4 regions of the Brevibacillus sp. NSP2.1 genome follow, and region 2 is predicted to be linked to each of the others. Evidence: riboswitches for the same ligand, from Rfam matches in the RefSeq annotation. Region 2 holds a riboswitch; each other region holds the start of a gene.
What was found. A riboswitch is a leader RNA that binds a small molecule or an ion and turns the genes downstream of it on or off. The one in region 2 is predicted to bind S-adenosylmethionine.
Positions count from the first base shown of each region.

Region 1 (4,059 bases), 1.4 Mb from region 2:
TGTGCGCCTGATACCAGCCTTCCATCAGCACGAGCAGGTGCTGGCGCAATTCCTCCGCGTCCACCGAAGTAATATGGGCGATGTACCGTTCGAAAAAGAGATGGCTGCGACAGGCCGCCTGCAACAGTTCGCGATCGGCGCTGCTTCCTTGCGCGGCTTTTCGCCGGGAAGCTTGCTGCGCTTCGCCCAAAAAAGGCAGTGCCTGGTAGCGCAGCTCTTCCTCTGGCAACTGCCTGACGTAGCCAAGAAACGACTTCAGCTCGGCAAAAGGCTGCTGGCGGTACTGGTGAAGCAGATGCAAAAGCGTCTTCCATGTGTTGTGCGCCTTGGCGTAAGCGACCTCGCGCTGGACAGCAGGAGGCAGCGCCTCGATTAGCTCGCGCCAGTGGGCGGGCGGCTGCTCCAGCGTGTGATGAATCTGCTCGTAAGTGGCAACGGCGATGCCCAGCGCTGCTTCAAAAAGCGGCGAAAAGGCGAATTGCACCTCGTAGGTCGTGCGTTCGCTCCCGATGTTCCATACTTTCAAGAGGGGATCATCCTTCCAGTATTTGTAGTACGTCTCATTCTAAATGTTTTGAATTGTAAATTCAATATTTTTCGTATGACTGGTTAGATGGATTTCGAACCAGAATCGTTGAGTGTGGCAGGAAGAGGGGCGAGCGCCTGAAAGCAGCAAGCAGAAGACAGCACCCGAAAAAAGAAAAGCGGCACGCCTCTCCCGCGAGAGTTGCGTGCCACTTTTTACGAGACAAAAGCAAACTTAGTTGACAGTAGAAGGTTGAACGGCGCGTTGCAATGCCTGCTCCAGATCGCCGATGATGTCGTCGATCGCCTCTGTGCCCACCGACAGTCGGATCAGCCCTGGCGTGACCCCGGCAGCCGCCTGTTCTTCCTCATTCATCTGCTGGTGCGTCGTGCTGGCCGGATGGATGACGAGCGACTTGGAATCGCCCACGTTGGCCAGGTGCGAGAACAGCTTCACGGATTCAATCAGTGTTTTGCCTGCCTTCACGCCGCCGCGAATGCCAAAGGTGAGGATGGCGCCAGCGCCTTTTGGCAAATATTTTTGTGCCAGCGCGTAGTTGGCGTCACCTTCCAGGCCAGGGTAGCTGACCCACTCGACCGCTGGATGCGCGGCGAGGAATTGGGCTACGGCCAGGGCGTTCTGGCTGTGGCGTTCCATGCGCAGGTGCAGCGTCTCCAGACCTTGCAGGAACAGGAAGGAGTTGATCGGGGCCACGGCTGCGCCGATGTCGCGCTGCAGTTGGACGCGCGCCTTGATGATGTAGGCGAGCGGTCCGACTGCTTCCGTATAGACGACGCCGTGGTAGCTCGGGTCTGGTGTCGTCAGGCCCGGGAATTTGCCGTTGTTCCAGTCGAACTTGCCGGAATCGACGATGATGCCGCCGATCGCTGTGCCGTGCCCGCCGATGAACTTGGTCGTGGAGTGGACGACGATGTCTGCGCCATGCTCGAATGGACGGCACAGGATCGGCGAAGCGAACGTGTTGTCCACGATCAGCGGCACGCCGTTTTCGTGCGCGATGTCAGCGATTGCCTGCAAGTCCGCCACGTCAATGCGAGGGTTGCCGATCGTCTCGCAAAAGAGCGCCTTTGTTTTCTCATTGATGAACGCCCGGAAGTTTTCCGGATTGGACTGATCGACAAAGTGAACCTTGATGCCAAGACGCGGCAAAGTGTGCGCAAAAAGGTTGTACGTACCGCCGTACAAGCTGCTGGATGCGACAATTTCATCCCCGGCTTGGGCGATGTTCAAAATGGAAAAGGTGATCGCTGCCTGACCAGAGGAAGTTGCCAGAGCACCGACGCCGCCTTCTAGGAGTGCCACGCGCTTTTCAAAGGCGTCCTGGGTCGGATTCATGATGCGGGTGTAAATGTTGCCGAACTCTTTTAAGCCAAACAGGTTGGCGGCGTGCTCCGTGTCGCGGAAGACGTAGGAAGTCGTCTGATAGATCGGAACGGCGCGCGAGCCTGTTACGGGATCTACTTCTTGTCCACCATGTACAGCGAGGGTTTCCGGTTTCCATTGTTGCTGGTCAGACATGCTTATCTCTCCTTTATATATGGGGATTAGGGATAAAAAAACGGAGCATTCCTCTGAGGAGAAGAAGGCTCCGGCTATACACGGGTGTGCACTCATCTCTCAGAATCTATGGATTCTGCAGGAATTAGCACCGCGCAAGGCACGCTTGCTGGTTGCCGGGTTTCACAGGGCCTGTCCCTCCACCGCTCTTGATGAACTGTTGCTTCAGTTGTTGTCATAATTGTATGAAAAACCACACTTCGCTGTCAATAATCAATAATGAGTTATCAGGTTGGATTTGGTGGGATTGAGGCGTTGAGAGATTTGTTCATGCTCACCCGTTCATGCTGTTTCCCATGACGTCCAAAGTACCTGTGTGATACGCCTTGTTGACGTGGTTTGCAGGCTGATGCCCCGCACTCCTTGAGGCGTGGCTGATTCCAGGCGCGGCTTTTCCTTTTTTCACATACAAAAGAACGGCAAATAGCGTACAAACAGCAGCAATTCCCAGTACGTACACCATATAAACTACCTCCTTTTCCAAGGGTGCTCTGCGTTTCTTTGCACCCGCCTTTTTCCAAACCAAAAAGAGAATGCTGTTTTGTATAGTAGTCTTCATATATAGAATGGTTATTTTTGTAAATGTGTCACCCGCCTGTACCGACCAACCATCTCCCTGTCCAAAAACAAACCCACCCTCACACTGTCACAAATTTGTCCCTATATCTCCGCGCTTTCGCCGCCCGCGTCGTTAGAAAATGGCATGGCCCTATGATATGATGGGAGTGGCAGAAAACGACCAAACGATTGTACATATAGGAGGAACATACGCGATGAGCCATGGCGTGAAGGAAATTACCCCGCAGGAGCTGCTGGAAAAGCTCGCGGCCAACGAAAAGCTTCAGGTGATTGACGTGCGTGAGGTGGAGGAGTGGAACGAAGGCCATATCAAAGAAGCCAAGCTGATTCCGCTCGGCTTTTTGCCGCATCGCATCGACGAGCTGGACAAGGAGATCCCGGTCGTCATGGTGTGCCGCAGCGGTGCGCGCAGCCACAGAGCGACCGAATATTTGTGTGAGCTTGGCTTTGACGCTGCCAATATGGTCGGCGGCATGCTGGCTTGGCCTGGCGAGAAGGAAGTGTAAGCCGTACGGTCCATACGGTCACGACCGCACTGGCAACGCCGAGACGTTTTCCACACAAAAAGAAACATGCGCTTTTACGCGGTATAGCGGCGGACGCATGAGAGAAGCAGGGGAGGAAGAAAATCGTGAGTGAGGGAGCACAGCAACAAGGATCCGCGTTGCAGCGCCATTGGTTTACGGTGCTCGCAGGCGTGATTATCCTCGCGATTGTAGGCGTGTTGGGCTACAAATACATGGCAAAAGAGCCGATTCCCGTGATGAAGCCGATTGCCGATTTTACGTTGGACAACAGTGACGGCACTTCGTTTACGTTTTCGGAAGGCAAAGGCAAGGTGCGGCTGGTCGAGTTCATGTTCACCAACTGCCCTGACATTTGCCCGGCGACGACGTACAACATGTCCAAGCTGCAAGAGCAGCTCAAGGAGAAAAAGCTGTTCGGCGACAAGGTCGAGTTCATTTCCATCACCTTTGACCCGGATTTCGACACGCCAGAAGTGTTGCAGCAGTACGCGGCGAAGTTCAAGGCGGATCAGAGCGGCTGGAAGTTTTTGCGCGGCGATGCCCAGGCGGTGGAAAAGGTGACGAAGGATTTCGGGATTGCCGTATTGAAGCAGCCTGACGGTTCCTTTGCCCATACCGCCCGCATGTTCCTCGTCGATGGCGATGGAAACATGCGCCGCGCCTACGGCATGGCAGCCGACATGGACATGGAGCAGATGCTGAAGGAAATGGAGCAGCTTGCGGACTAATCAGGCTGATTCCTCGTACGTGATCTGCACGACATGCTCGGTTTGATTTTCAAATTCAATATGCACGAGTAACGCCCACCTGCGATTGCCCTCCTGGAGCAAGAGTTTGAACGTCTCCTCT
Region 1 is NZ_CP048274.1:5,270,472-5,274,530, reverse strand. Features, by position in the region: gene M655_RS25965 (ArsR/SmtB family transcription factor) at 1-526, opposite strand, end outside; gene M655_RS25960 (homocysteine synthase) at 761-2,065, opposite strand; SAM riboswitch class I at 2,155-2,263, opposite strand; gene M655_RS25955 (hypothetical protein) at 2,379-2,567, opposite strand; gene M655_RS25950 (rhodanese-like domain-containing protein) at 2,878-3,189, shown strand; gene M655_RS25945 (SCO family protein) at 3,315-3,938, shown strand; gene M655_RS25940 (YqzG/YhdC family protein) at 3,939-4,059, opposite strand, start outside.
Region 1: another riboswitch for S-adenosylmethionine. It lies ahead of M655_RS25960 (homocysteine synthase); the one in region 2 lies ahead of mtnK (S-methyl-5-thioribose kinase).

Region 2 (4,059 bases):
CGCGATCGGAGGCAGGCGGAAGACTTGACGCAGGAGACTTTTTTTCGCGCGTATGCCTCCCTGGATGACTATCGCGGGGAAAAAGTGCGGCCGTGGCTGTTCAAGGTGGCCTACCACGCCTTCGTGGACTGGCATCGCAAACAGAAGCGGCGGCCAGTCGATTACGTCGGGAGCGTGCCGGAACGACTGGATGCTTCCGCCGTCGATCCCGCTGACCAGCTCGTGAACCAGGAGTTGTGGGAGGCGGCATCCGCCTGTTTGGAGCGGCTGCCGGAAAAGCAGCGACAGGTGATTTTGCTGTCGGCGATGCAGTTTTCCTACGCGGAAATGGCGGAGGTGCTGGGAATCGAACTGGCGGATGTCAAGCGCTCCCTGTTTCGGGGACGGCAAAAGATGCGGCAACTGTGGAAGGAGGAAGGGCTATGACGAACCAAAACGGGGATGACCGCGAGCAAAAACTGCTTGCTTACCTGAGAGGGGATTTGACGGGAGAGGAAGCGAAACGGCTGGGCGAGGAACTGGCAGACGACGAAGAGTACGGGAAGCGGCTGGAACGGCTATTGCTCGGGGAAGAACAAGGGACAGACGGCAAGCAGGAGGCTGCGCCAGGGCTTTCGGAAGCAAGACAACGGGCGATCGTCCGACGGGGAAAGTGGAAAAACAGGCTGACGACCTCCTTCTATGCCTTCGCGATTCCTTGCCTCGCGGGTGTGCTCTTGCTGTTCGTAAACGGCTGGGTGGGGACGCTGATGCATGACGATTTGTTCCGGGTGGCACGGGACATGGTCAATTTTACCCAGCCTGGCGTGAGCGTGGGCAGCAGCGGCTCGCAGGTGGGGCTGTTGTACGGCAGCATCGACATGGAGCTGCGAGAGCAGGTTGGCAACGAGGCCAAAAGCGCTGGCCGCTTTCGGAGCACGAATGTGCTGTGGAACGTGAGCGCCAGACCGGAGTGGACAGGGGGCGGCAGGGAGCAAAAGCTGTTTTTCCGCTATCCGCTATCGGCCGGAGAACCGGAAGAAGACACGTCCTTTTTGCGCACGCCTGCCTGGACGACGCTGGAAAAGCTGCCGGAAGGAACGGTTTCCCAACTGGCGATCTCGTTTGACAGCTTCCTGACGTATGAGCAGTATGTCGAGCTGGTTTCCCGCCATGTCAGCAGCTACAACCAGGAGACGGTCTGGTTTGCCGTCGACACTGGCGTGGAGGTGAAACAAGTTGACGGGGAAGCCGGCAATCTGCTACTCGGCCCGGGGGAGGTCTGGGGCTTTGCCGAGCGGGAGCTGGATTACGGAACCGCGCCGATTCAGGTGAACGGAGAAGGCGAGCGGCGAATGGCCGCCTTCATGGGCGAGATGAAGTATTTGACCGAGCAAAAAAGCTTGGCGCGCGATATGGGCTACGCGCTGCTTTCGGGCGGCAATCCGCAACTCGAGGAGCGCTATCGCTATTTGCAGGAAAAAGGCGTGCGCATCTACGGCGCCGTCCTGACCGGGCCGACGAAGGAGCTGCTCAGGCTCAAGGAGGAAAAGTCAATTACCGCCGCGTTTGTCGGCAAAATCGACTGGTGGAACTGGGAGCGCCCCGCCGCCTCGGGGACGCAGAATAGCTGGTAGAAGGCGAGCCGTTTTTGCAAAAAAAGAGTGTTGACATCGTGGAACCGCAGGTTGTATGATTCAAACTAAATCAAAACCGCATACGTTTGGATACCTTATCCAGAGAAGGTGGAGGGACTGGCCCGATGATACCCGGCAACCGACACGACGCGATTTCAACGCGAGCAGCGATTGAAGCAAAAAGCGACGTGCACGGTGCTAATTCCTGCAGAAACAAAAGTGGTCTGGAAGATAAGGGGGACATGACACGTTATTTGTACGTGACGACAGCGACCTCTTTTCTTCGGAAAAGAGGTCTTTTTGTATGTCACAGCACGAACGCCGATGGCCGCATGACACCGTTTGACCGCAAGGCTGGGGGATATGACCAGTCCGCTACAGATAGAGAGAAACTACTTAACGAGGGGAGTAATCAATCATGGCATACCGCGCATTGACTGAACAGGAAGCAGTAGAGTACGTAAAAGGCTTGCCGGGTCTGTTTACAGAGGGGGCCGAGCTGACCAGCCGCGAAATCGGGGACGGGAACCTGAATCTGGTGTTCGATATTCAGGAGTCGGCTACCGGAAAAAAAGTGATCGTGAAGCAGGCGCTGCCGTTTGCGAGAGTCGTGGGCGAGTCGTGGCCGCTGACCATCGACCGCGCCCGGATCGAGAGCGAAGCGCTTCGCATCCAGCACAAATACGTACCGGACCTGGTGCCGGAAGTGTACCACTTCGATCAGGAGCTGGCCCTGACGGTGATGGAAAACGTAGGCGACCACATCATCATGCGCAAAGGCTTGATTGAGGGCAAGCGCTATCCGCTTTTTCCGAAGCAGATCGGCCGTTTTCTCGCGCACACCTTGTTCTACACATCGGATTTGGGCGCGCATCCGTACGACAAAAAAGCGCTCGTCGGAACATTCATAAATCCGGAATTGTGCAAAATCACAGAAGATCTCGTCTTTACCGATCCGTACGAAAATGCGCCGACCAACGACTTCAACCCGCTGATTCGCCGGGAAGTGGAAGCGATCTGGAACAACAAGCCGCTCAAGCTGGAGATCGCCAAGCTGAAATACGACTTCCTCACGCGCGCAGAAGCGCTGCTGCACGGCGACTTGCACACGGGCAGCATTTTCATCACCGAGACGAGCCTGAAAGCGATCGACCCGGAATTTGCCTACTACGGGCCAATCGGCTTTGACATCGGCGCGGTCATCGCCAACCTGCTGCTCAACTACGCAGGTCAACACGGATTGCAAGAAGACCCAGGAGAACGCGACTCGTACCGCGAATACTTACTGGAAACGGTGGAAGATGTCTGGAACGAATTCGTTTCCCAGTTCGTTCAGCTCTGGCACAAACAGGCAAAAGAGCGCAGCGCTCACGTCGAAGGCTTGTGGCAAAGCTACGTGAAGCGACTGATTCAGGACACGGCGGGCTATGCCGGCTGCAAAATTTTGCGCCGCGTGATCGGGCTTGCGGGAGTGGCTGATCTGAACACCATCGCAGACGATGAAAAACGGGCAGAAGCCGAGCGACTGGCGCTGGCGATCGGAGAAGCGCTGATTCTCGGCCGCAGCAACGTCGACGAATCGACAGACATCACGGACATCGTCCGCCAGGTAACCGCACGCTACTATCAGGAGGCAACGACAGTATGACAACCAGTACACAAACAACGCCAGTCAAGTGGGAAGACGACGCGCTCGTCTTGCTTGACCAGACGCGTTTGCCAGTAGAGACGATTTACTTGCGGCTGACGACCGCAGAAGAAGTATGGGGCTCCATTCGCCGCCTGGAAGTGCGCGGCGCGCCGGCAATCGGCATGGCCGCAGCATATGGATTGTACCTGGGGATTCGCGGCAGCGAGGCACAGACGTACGAAGCGTTTTGGCAGGAGTTGAACCGTCAGGCAGACTACCTGGGCACATCCCGCCCTACCGCTGTCAACCTGTTCTGGGCGCTCGACCGGATCAAGGCGCGCGTGAAAAAAGACGCTGCCCTGCCAATCGCAGAGCTGAAAGCCGCTGTGCTTGACGAAGCGCTGGCGATTCAAAAGGAAGACGCCGAGGTGTGCCGGACGATCGGAGAGCATCTGCTCACGCTGCTGCAAGACGGCATGGGCGTTCTCACGCACTGTAATCCGGGGGCGCTGGCGACGGCAGCGTACGGAACGGCTACGGCTCCCTTTTATTTGGCCAAGGAACGCGGCTGGAATCTGAAAGTATATGCAGACGAGACGCGTCCCGTCTTGCAAGGCGCTCGCCTGACCGCGTATGAATTGCAGCAGGCGGGCATCGACGTCACGCTGATCTGCGACAACATGGCGGCGATGGTGATGTCGCAGGGCAAAGTGCAGGCGGTCGTCGTCGGAACGGACCGCGTGGCGGCCAACGGCGATGTCGCCAACAAGATCGGCACCTACGGGGTAGCGGTTTTGGCAAAGGCGCACGGCA
Region 2 is NZ_CP048274.1:1,062,581-1,066,639, forward strand. Features, by position in the region: gene M655_RS05155 (sigma-70 family RNA polymerase sigma factor) at 1-426, shown strand, start outside; gene M655_RS05160 (anti-sigma factor) at 423-1,616, shown strand; SAM riboswitch class I at 1,709-1,854, shown strand; gene mtnK (S-methyl-5-thioribose kinase) at 2,035-3,264, shown strand; gene mtnA (S-methyl-5-thioribose-1-phosphate isomerase) at 3,261-4,059, shown strand, end outside.

Region 3 (4,059 bases), 970 kb from region 2:
AGCCATTTCAAGGATGAGCGAACGCGTTTTCGTGGAAGATTCCGATTCAGTAAAAAAGAGGCATTCGCCTCGGGAAATTACGCCCGGGAGAATGCCTCTTTTTGTTGCGGCTGGACGGATTGTTGTGACTGAACCGAACTCAGCGGCGGCAATGCGTCCAGTACCTGCTTCAAGTCCGCGAGCAAGTCGTCCACGTCCTCCAACCCTGCGGACAACCGGATCAAGCCATCGGTAATGCCGCGCGCTTCCCGCTCCGCTGCGGGCATCGCCGCATGCGACATCATCACCGGATACGACAAGATCGTCTCGACAGCCCCCAGGCTCACTGCCACAATCGGCAGCTTCACCCGGTCAAACAACGCCTTGGCTCGCTCACGGCTCCCTACATCGAACGACAGAACCGCACCGTGGCCGCTTGCTTGCTGTTGCTGGACGAGATGCCCCGGATGGTCAGCCAAGCCCGTGTAGTAAACGCGGCTCACGCCAGGGTGCGTGGACAGCCACTCCGCGAGAATCCCTGCCGACTTTGTGCTGACATCCAGACGTGCCTTGAGCGTTTTCAGCCCGCGCATGACGAGCCAGCAATCCTGTACCCCAAGAATCGCGCCCATGCCGTTCTGGATCAGGTACAGTTGCTCGCCGAGCGCGGCGTCGCGCGTCACTGCCAGCCCGGCAACCACGTCGCTGTGGCCGCCGATAAACTTGGTCGCGCTGTGGATGACGACGTCCGCCCCCAGCTCCAGCGGCCGCTGATAGTACGGCGTCAAAAACGTATTGTCGACAATGACGAGCAGCCCGTGCTCCTTCGCAACGGCTGACACCGCCGCGATGTCGGTCACTTTCAGCGTCGGATTGGACGGCGTTTCCAGATACACTCCCTTGGTCGCCGGAGTAATCGCCTCCCGCACGGCCTCTGTCTGGGTCGCATCGACAAACGTAACGGAAATGCCCATTCTCGACAGCACGCGGGTCAAAAAGCGGAAGGTGCCGCCGTACACGTCCTCCGCGACTACGATATGGTCGCCAGCCGAAAACAGCATGAACACGCTGGAGATCGCCGCCATGCCGGACGAGAAAGCAAAGCCGCGCGCGCCGCCTTCGAGAGCGGCAATCGCTTCCTCCAGCGCGTGTCTGGTCGGATTGCCGGAACGGGCGTAGTCATACGTGCCTGGCTGGTCGAGATCAAACTGGTGAAACGTGGAAGCCTGGTAAATCGGAACCGACGACGCCCCTGTGAACGGATCGATGCAAGTAGAGCCATGCAAAACCTTCGTTGCGAAATTCATCGCGCAGCCCCCCCAACGACAAGACTTGCGTCCAAAGCCTGAAACAGATCAGCGATCAAGTCTTCCGGATGCTCAATCCCGACCGACAGCCTCAGCAATCGGTCACAAACGCCGACATACTCCCGTACTTCCAGCGGAATGTCAGCGTGGGTCTGTGTCGCCGGATACGTACACAACGATTCGACGCCGCCAAGGCTTTCCGCAAAAGAAACGATGCGCAGATTTTGCAAAAACAAGCCCACCTGCTCCGCAGACCGTACCCGGAATGAAACCATACCGCTATAACCGCTTGCCTGGCTCGCCTGGATGGCATGCCCGGGGTGTTTTTGCAGCCCTGGGTAAAACACTTCGGCGACAGCCGGATGCTCCTGCAGCTTTTTTGCAACCGCGAGCGCGTTTGTCTGATGTCTTTCCATGCGCAGCGCCAATGTCTTCATTCCGCGTACCAACAGCCAGCTATCTTGTGGACCCAATACCGCTCCGATGGAATTATGCAAAAACCGGATTTTTTCCGACAACTCCTCGCCTTTTGTCACGATCAGTCCGGCCAGTACATCGTTGTGGCCACCCAAGTACTTCGTCGCACTGTGCAACACGATATCTGCGCCAAGCTCCAGCGGGCGTTGACAATAAGGGGTCATGAACGTGTTGTCGACTATCGTCAAAAGTCCATGCTGCTTTGCCAGCCCGGCGATTTGGCGAAGATCGGTAATCTGCATGAGCGGATTCGTCGGCGTCTCGAAGAAGATCGCCTTTGTCTCGGCTCGCAGCGCGTTTTGCACCGCTTCCAGGTCGCGCAAGTCTACGTACGTAAAAGACAGGCCGTAGCGGGAAAGCACCTGCTCAAACAAGCGATACGTCCCTCCGTACAAATCGAGCGACACAATGAGATGATCTCCCTGGGAAAACAGCCCCATGACCGTATGAACCGCCGCCATTCCCGATGCGCAGGCAAAGCCCGCATCGCCCGATTCTGCCTCGGCGATGGCTTCTTCCAAAACCGTGCGGGTCGGATTGGCCGTGCGTGTATAGTCAAAGCCTGTGCTCTGCCCCAATGCCGGGTGGCGATATGCGGTGGCATAGTAGACAGGAAAGCTGACCGCCCCTGTTTTTTCATCTCTGCCTACGCCTGCTTGAATCAATTTTGTTTCCAGTCTCATACGTAACTCTCTCCCTCCAATGATGTACGAGGGGCATGAAAAAAGCCCCCTTTCCTCTGAAAGAAGGCTTTGTTTACGTCACCGTAAGCAAGACCTTCTCATCTTTCAGAGTTAAAAAACTCTGCAGGAATTAGCACCATTATCTCCCCGCATGAACGAACATGCAGGTGATTGGTTGCCGGGCATCATCGGGCCAGTCCCTCCGCCTCTCTGGATAAGAAGTTTTGCTATTCAATTTGAATGACCTAATACTAAAGGATACGGCGGTTTTTTGTCAACAGGATTTTCCACTGTTGTGCGGCCGTCTTGACTAGGCGTTTTTCAGCGCAGTCATGACCTGGTTGTCCAGCTTCGCAGCCGCGTTTTTGTCGTACGTCTTTTCGTATTGCGGTTCTACGGAAATGCGCGAGCCGTAAAACATGACGTCTCGGACGGAGTCAATCGCGATCTCCACCAGCGCCAGCTTCAGCGGAACGCCCTCCAGCCGCTCGGCTTTCACTGCGGCGCGTCCGTTGATCGCAAAAGAGGAGCCTGCCCCGATCAGATGCAGGACGACCTGCGGCTCTTTGGCAATATTGGCGAGTATGCGCGAGCGGTTATCCACGGCAAAGCGGATGAGTCCGCTGTTCACCGCCAATGTCCAGGACAAGGAGCTGAGCGATGGCGCTCCTGTCTCGTGATCGACGGTGCCGAGCGTCACAAATCGCTCTTTTTGCAGGAGCGCGAACAGTTCTTCCGACAAGGTTTGGGATACGGTTTCAGCCATTCGGATGCCTCCTCGTAAACGGTAGTACGTCTATTGTACCCCTCGCATCTGCCATTAGGCAAACGTTTCCTCCACGCCTTGATTCTGCCTGTTTTTTTCCCTACACTGGTAAAAAACAAAGCCGTACCGGATAAGGAGGTTGGAAAAAGTGGCACCTACGCCTACAGACCGGCTTATGCACAAAATCGACCAGGTCCTCCACGAGCTGCAGGAAGTGCGGAAAATGAACGAGCGCATGGACAAAATCGCCATGTTTTTGGAGGATATCCGGCTCGCAGACGTGATCCAAAACTACACAGCCCCGCGCAAGCTGCTCTGGATCAATTTCCTCGCAGGGCTTGCCCGGGGTCTTGGCTTGACGATTGGAACAGCGATCGTGCTGGCGCTGCTCGGCTCGCTTTTGACGCAGTTTCTCTCGATCCCTATCCTCGGCGATTACATCCGCGAGCTGGTCGAGTATGTTCAGACTTACAAGCAGCCGTAAACGAGACTACTTGCCGCTTCTTTTGCCGCGGTCGTCGTCATCGTCGTCGTCGCGGTCATCGTCGCGGTCATCTTTGTCGCCATCTTTCCATTTGCCGTCGTAGTTTTTCCAATAGCCGTATGCTTTTCCGTTTGGATAGTGGTGCTTGTCTTTATCCTTGTCGTCCTTATCGTCATCCTTCTTCGGCACGGCGGTAATTTTCGTGCTCAGCGCGATGTCCGCCTGCTTTACCAGCTTGTCTTTCGCGTACAGTTCCAGATGGACGGTTTTCGCAGCAAACGAGCGGTTTTTGTAGGTAAAGGTCACGGTGTATTCGCCCTTGTCGTTTGGCTTGATCTCCTTTTTCTTGCCGTCCGGGGTGAC
Region 3 is NZ_CP048274.1:2,037,038-2,041,096, reverse strand. Features, by position in the region: gene M655_RS10260 (trans-sulfuration enzyme family protein) at 78-1,286, opposite strand; gene M655_RS10255 (aminotransferase class I/II-fold pyridoxal phosphate-dependent enzyme) at 1,283-2,446, opposite strand; SAM riboswitch class I at 2,542-2,667, opposite strand; gene M655_RS10250 (pyridoxamine 5'-phosphate oxidase family protein) at 2,757-3,212, opposite strand; gene M655_RS10245 (DUF5665 domain-containing protein) at 3,388-3,696, shown strand; gene M655_RS10240 (hypothetical protein) at 3,703-4,059, opposite strand, start outside.
Region 3: another riboswitch for S-adenosylmethionine. It lies ahead of M655_RS10255 (aminotransferase class I/II-fold pyridoxal phosphate-dependent enzyme); the one in region 2 lies ahead of mtnK (S-methyl-5-thioribose kinase).

Region 4 (4,059 bases), 1.4 Mb from region 2:
TAGCTTTTTCATAAATGATTTCCCCCTACTTTTTTTGATCTTTGTACTTGCAAACTTCTATGGGAAAGACCTTACTTGCGGCTGAAACGCAATACCAGGCGATCACCCAGCGACTGTAAGATCTGCACCAACACGAGCAAAATGACGACAGTGACAATCATGACATCGGTCTGGAAGCGCTGATAACCGTAACGGATAGCCAAGTCGCCCAGACCGCCGCCGCCGATTACCCCGGACATGGCCGTGTAGGACACGAGCGCAACGGTCGTAATCGTAATTCCGGCCACCAGTCCCGGACGAGACTCTGGCAGCAGGACGTTCCAGATGATTTGCCAATTGGACGCCCCCATCGACTGGGCGGCCTCAATGACTCCGCGATCTACCTCGCGCAGAGAGGTTTCCACCAGCCGCGCAAAAAACGGGGCGGCCCCGATCACGAGCGGCGGAATCGCTCCGAGTACGCCGAGCGAAGTGCCGACGATCAGTTTCGTGACCGGAATCAGCAAGATCATCAGAATGATGAACGGCACGGAACGCAATACGTTGACGATGAATGAAGCAACCGAGTAAAACGCCTTGTTTTGCAGCAACTGTCCACGTGAAGTAAGGAATAAAATGATTCCCAGCGGCAAGCCGATCAGGATCGTAAACAACGTGGAGAAACCCAGCATCGTCAGTGTGTCTAGTGTACCCTCAGCGATCTCCGACCAATCCACATTTTCCATTGTCCAGTCCATCTATATCACCTCTACTTCCAAACCACGCTGACGCAACGTCTCGATGGTTTTTTCGTTTTGACGGACATCGCCTTCCAGTTCGACGACCAGTTGGCCGTACGGCGTATCCTTCATGCGGGAAATCGTTCCCTGCAAAATGCTGAATACTGTGCCTGTCTCCTGCATCGTCTGGAACAAAATCGGCTGGTACGTCTTTTCTCCCAGGAAGGTGACGCGCGCAATCGTGCGGTTCCCCGCTGCTTTTTCGTGCGCGACAGCTTCGCGCAGCTCGGTGGAATCTGCCACCTGCTCGACAAATTCCTGCGTAGTCGGATGCTGCGGCTTGAGAAACACGTCCAGCACCTCGCCCGACTCGACGATTTTTCCGCCGTCGATCACGCCTACGCGGTCGCAAATGGAGCGGATGACGTGCATCTCGTGCGTAATCAGCACGATGGTCAATCCCAGCTTGCGGTTGATGTCCAAAAGCAGCGCCAAAATCGAGTTGGTCGTCTGCGGATCGAGCGCCGAGGTCGCTTCGTCACACAGCAGCACTTTCGGATCGTTTGCCAGCGCCCGTGCGATGCCGACGCGCTGCTTCTGGCCGCCGGACAACTGGGACGGGTATTTGTCCCGGTGCGCTTCCAGCCCTACCAGCTTGAGCAGATCGTCCACTTTTTTCTGAATCTCCGCCTTCGGACGCTTGGCCAGCTTGAGCGGAAACGCGACATTTTCCCCGACGGTGGACGAGGACAGCAGGTTGAAGTGCTGGAAAATCATCCCGATCTCGCGGCGCTTTTCCTGCAGCTTGACGTCGTCGAGCTTGGTCAGGTCGACCCCATCGACGATGACTTGTCCCGACGTAGGGCGCTCCAGCAGGTTGATGCAGCGGATCAAGGTACTTTTCCCCGCCCCGGAATGGCCGATAATCCCGTAAATTTCCCCTTTATCTATAGAAAGATCAATCCCGAGCAACGCCGGAATCGTCTTGCCCTGCACTTGATAGCTTTTATGCAAATTTTTCAATTGAATCAACGCATCCACCTCCCAGCAAAATCCTTGTGAAAAACGTAAAAACCCCTTTTTCATAAACGAAAAAGGGGCTGCAACGCATGTATACGTTCGCATCCACCCTTCTCATCTATCAAGATCCAACCAATCTTGTAGGAATTGGCACCGCGACGTCCATTTCAAAAAATGAACCGGTTGCCGGGCTTCATCGGGCCTGTCCCTCCGCCTCTCTTGATAAGAAAGATTTCCACGTATATTATGTTCGTTTTTCATATTTTCATGATACAAACCGGATTATATCCTTTTTGAAAATATCCCGTCAATAGCAATCACAGGAAAAACTTTTTTAATCCATTACTCCGTTGCGAATGATGGTGGCATTGACGTGAAAATGAAACGTCGCTTTCTCAAGGATTCTCGCCTTCAAGCGTATGCGAATATCGAACACCGGCGGCGATACTTGCTCCAGCTTGATTCGGGCGTTGCTGGAAATCGTGTCAAAAGCAAGGTGCACCATATCCTTGGGATTGCCGCGGTTCTTGTCGGTCTTCCCGAAAATTTGCGCCGGGACGGACGTGTCGTAGCTGCCAATCCGGAATTTCCCGTGCACGAGCTTGATGAGAAACGCTTCCTTGGGCGATAGCCTTCGAGCAGGCGCTGAATCGCCTCCTGGGTGTGATAGACCCGATTGCTCCCGGCTCCCCCGAGCTGCCGCTCCACTTCCCCTATGCTTGCCTCAGCCAGACAAATTTCTCTCAGCTTCGGGATGAGCTCGCTGTAAACGACTTGGCATCCGCCATGCTGGTCAAAAAATACAGCCGCATGCGGCCGTCCGGCTCGTCGATATGTTCCGTTCGCAAGTCCCCTGTATGGGAAAACCATTTACGCGCAATCTCCTGGTCCATTCCCCTCACCCCCATACATAGCAAATCATGGTTAGTCTGCCCGAAAACACAAAAAAACAGCACGCTCAATTTGGCGTGCTGTTTTCGTTGCTATCGGTCGTGCTATTCGTTTGCGAAACCGCTTCTTCTGCTGGCGGTTCCAGCTTTTCCTTGATAAAAGACTGGATCTGGTCGACATCCGGAATGAGCACCGCGCCTGCCCGATGGGATTCGCGGAACATCCCCATTGGCGGCAATTGGTAGTTGCCTGGCTCCGCGGTGTTTAATTTCAGCCCAAGCGCAGACAGCCTCAGCATATCCATGGAACTGATATTCGTCTGGATATACGGCGTCACTTCTTTCAGGATGGACGGCAATTGAATCAAGGTCGTGCCGCTCTTCATCTGGCTCACCACAGCCGTCAGCAGCTTGCGCTGACGCTCTGTGCGCGTGTAGTCCGATGTGGCGTCATGGCGAAAACGAACGTATTGCAGAGCCTTGTTGCCATCCAGTTGCTGCAGTCCCTTTTTCAAATTGATGTCGTAGATGCCTTTATCGGTCGGGTCGTGATAGTACATATTTTTTTCCACATCAATCTCGACACCACCGACAGAGTCAATCAAAGCCTTGAAGCCTTCAAAGTCGGTGATGACGTAGCGGTCCACCGGAAGCCCTGTAAACTGGCTGACGGTCTTCATCGCCAGTTCCGGTCCGCCCTCCACGATCGCCGAGTTGATGCGCGAGCTGCCGTTCCCCGGAATGTCTACGTACGTGTCGCGCAAAATGGAAAATACGTCGTAGCGCTTGGAGGCCGGGTCGATACTGACGAGCATCATCGAGTCCGAACGGGGGAGCCCGTTATTTTTCATTCCCCTGCGGTCCACCCCCATCAACAGGATGTTCACCCGCTCTTCGCCATCCCATTCCGGAATCTCCGCCGCTTTCGTCGCGGCACCGCCATCCGGCGGGGCTGGCCGAATGACATTCGGCTCTTGAATATTGTGAGCAAACTGATAAAAAGAGTATCCGTAATAACCTGCTGTCGCGGCAATCGCGACAAACATCAGGAGCAACACCCGTTTCCACATTCGCATAAAGAACTACTCCACCTTTTATTCTCTGTATCACATGAACTCATCTCACCACTTGTTTAGTATACTCGAATCTATAGGATGTGGAGCAGCCTTTATTTGGGTGCTTTTCACTTTTTATATTTTTATGTTTGCAATGTTTAAAATATTCGTTATACTACAAGCAACACAATCCCAAAGGGGTGACCGGCCGTGATTTCTCCCACTTCCTTTTTGCAGCGGTATCCGCGAGTAGCCCTGTTCTTCCTGGTTGCGAGCTTCATCAACTCTTCCGGCAGCGCTTTCATGTTGCCGCTTACCACTTTGTACGTACATACGATTTTGCAACGCTCCATGACCGAGGCAGGCTTTGTGCTG
Region 4 is NZ_CP048274.1:5,261,513-5,265,571, forward strand. Features, by position in the region: gene M655_RS25875 (MetQ/NlpA family ABC transporter substrate-binding protein) at 1-12, opposite strand, end outside; gene M655_RS25880 (methionine ABC transporter permease) at 72-737, opposite strand; gene M655_RS25885 (methionine ABC transporter ATP-binding protein) at 738-1,751, opposite strand; SAM riboswitch class I at 1,851-1,968, opposite strand; gene M655_RS25890 (hypothetical protein) at 2,074-2,337, opposite strand; gene M655_RS25895 (hypothetical protein) at 2,483-2,632, opposite strand; gene M655_RS25900 (LCP family protein) at 2,698-3,705, opposite strand; gene M655_RS25905 (hypothetical protein) at 3,895-4,059, shown strand, end outside.
Region 4: another riboswitch for S-adenosylmethionine. It lies ahead of M655_RS25885 (methionine ABC transporter ATP-binding protein); the one in region 2 lies ahead of mtnK (S-methyl-5-thioribose kinase).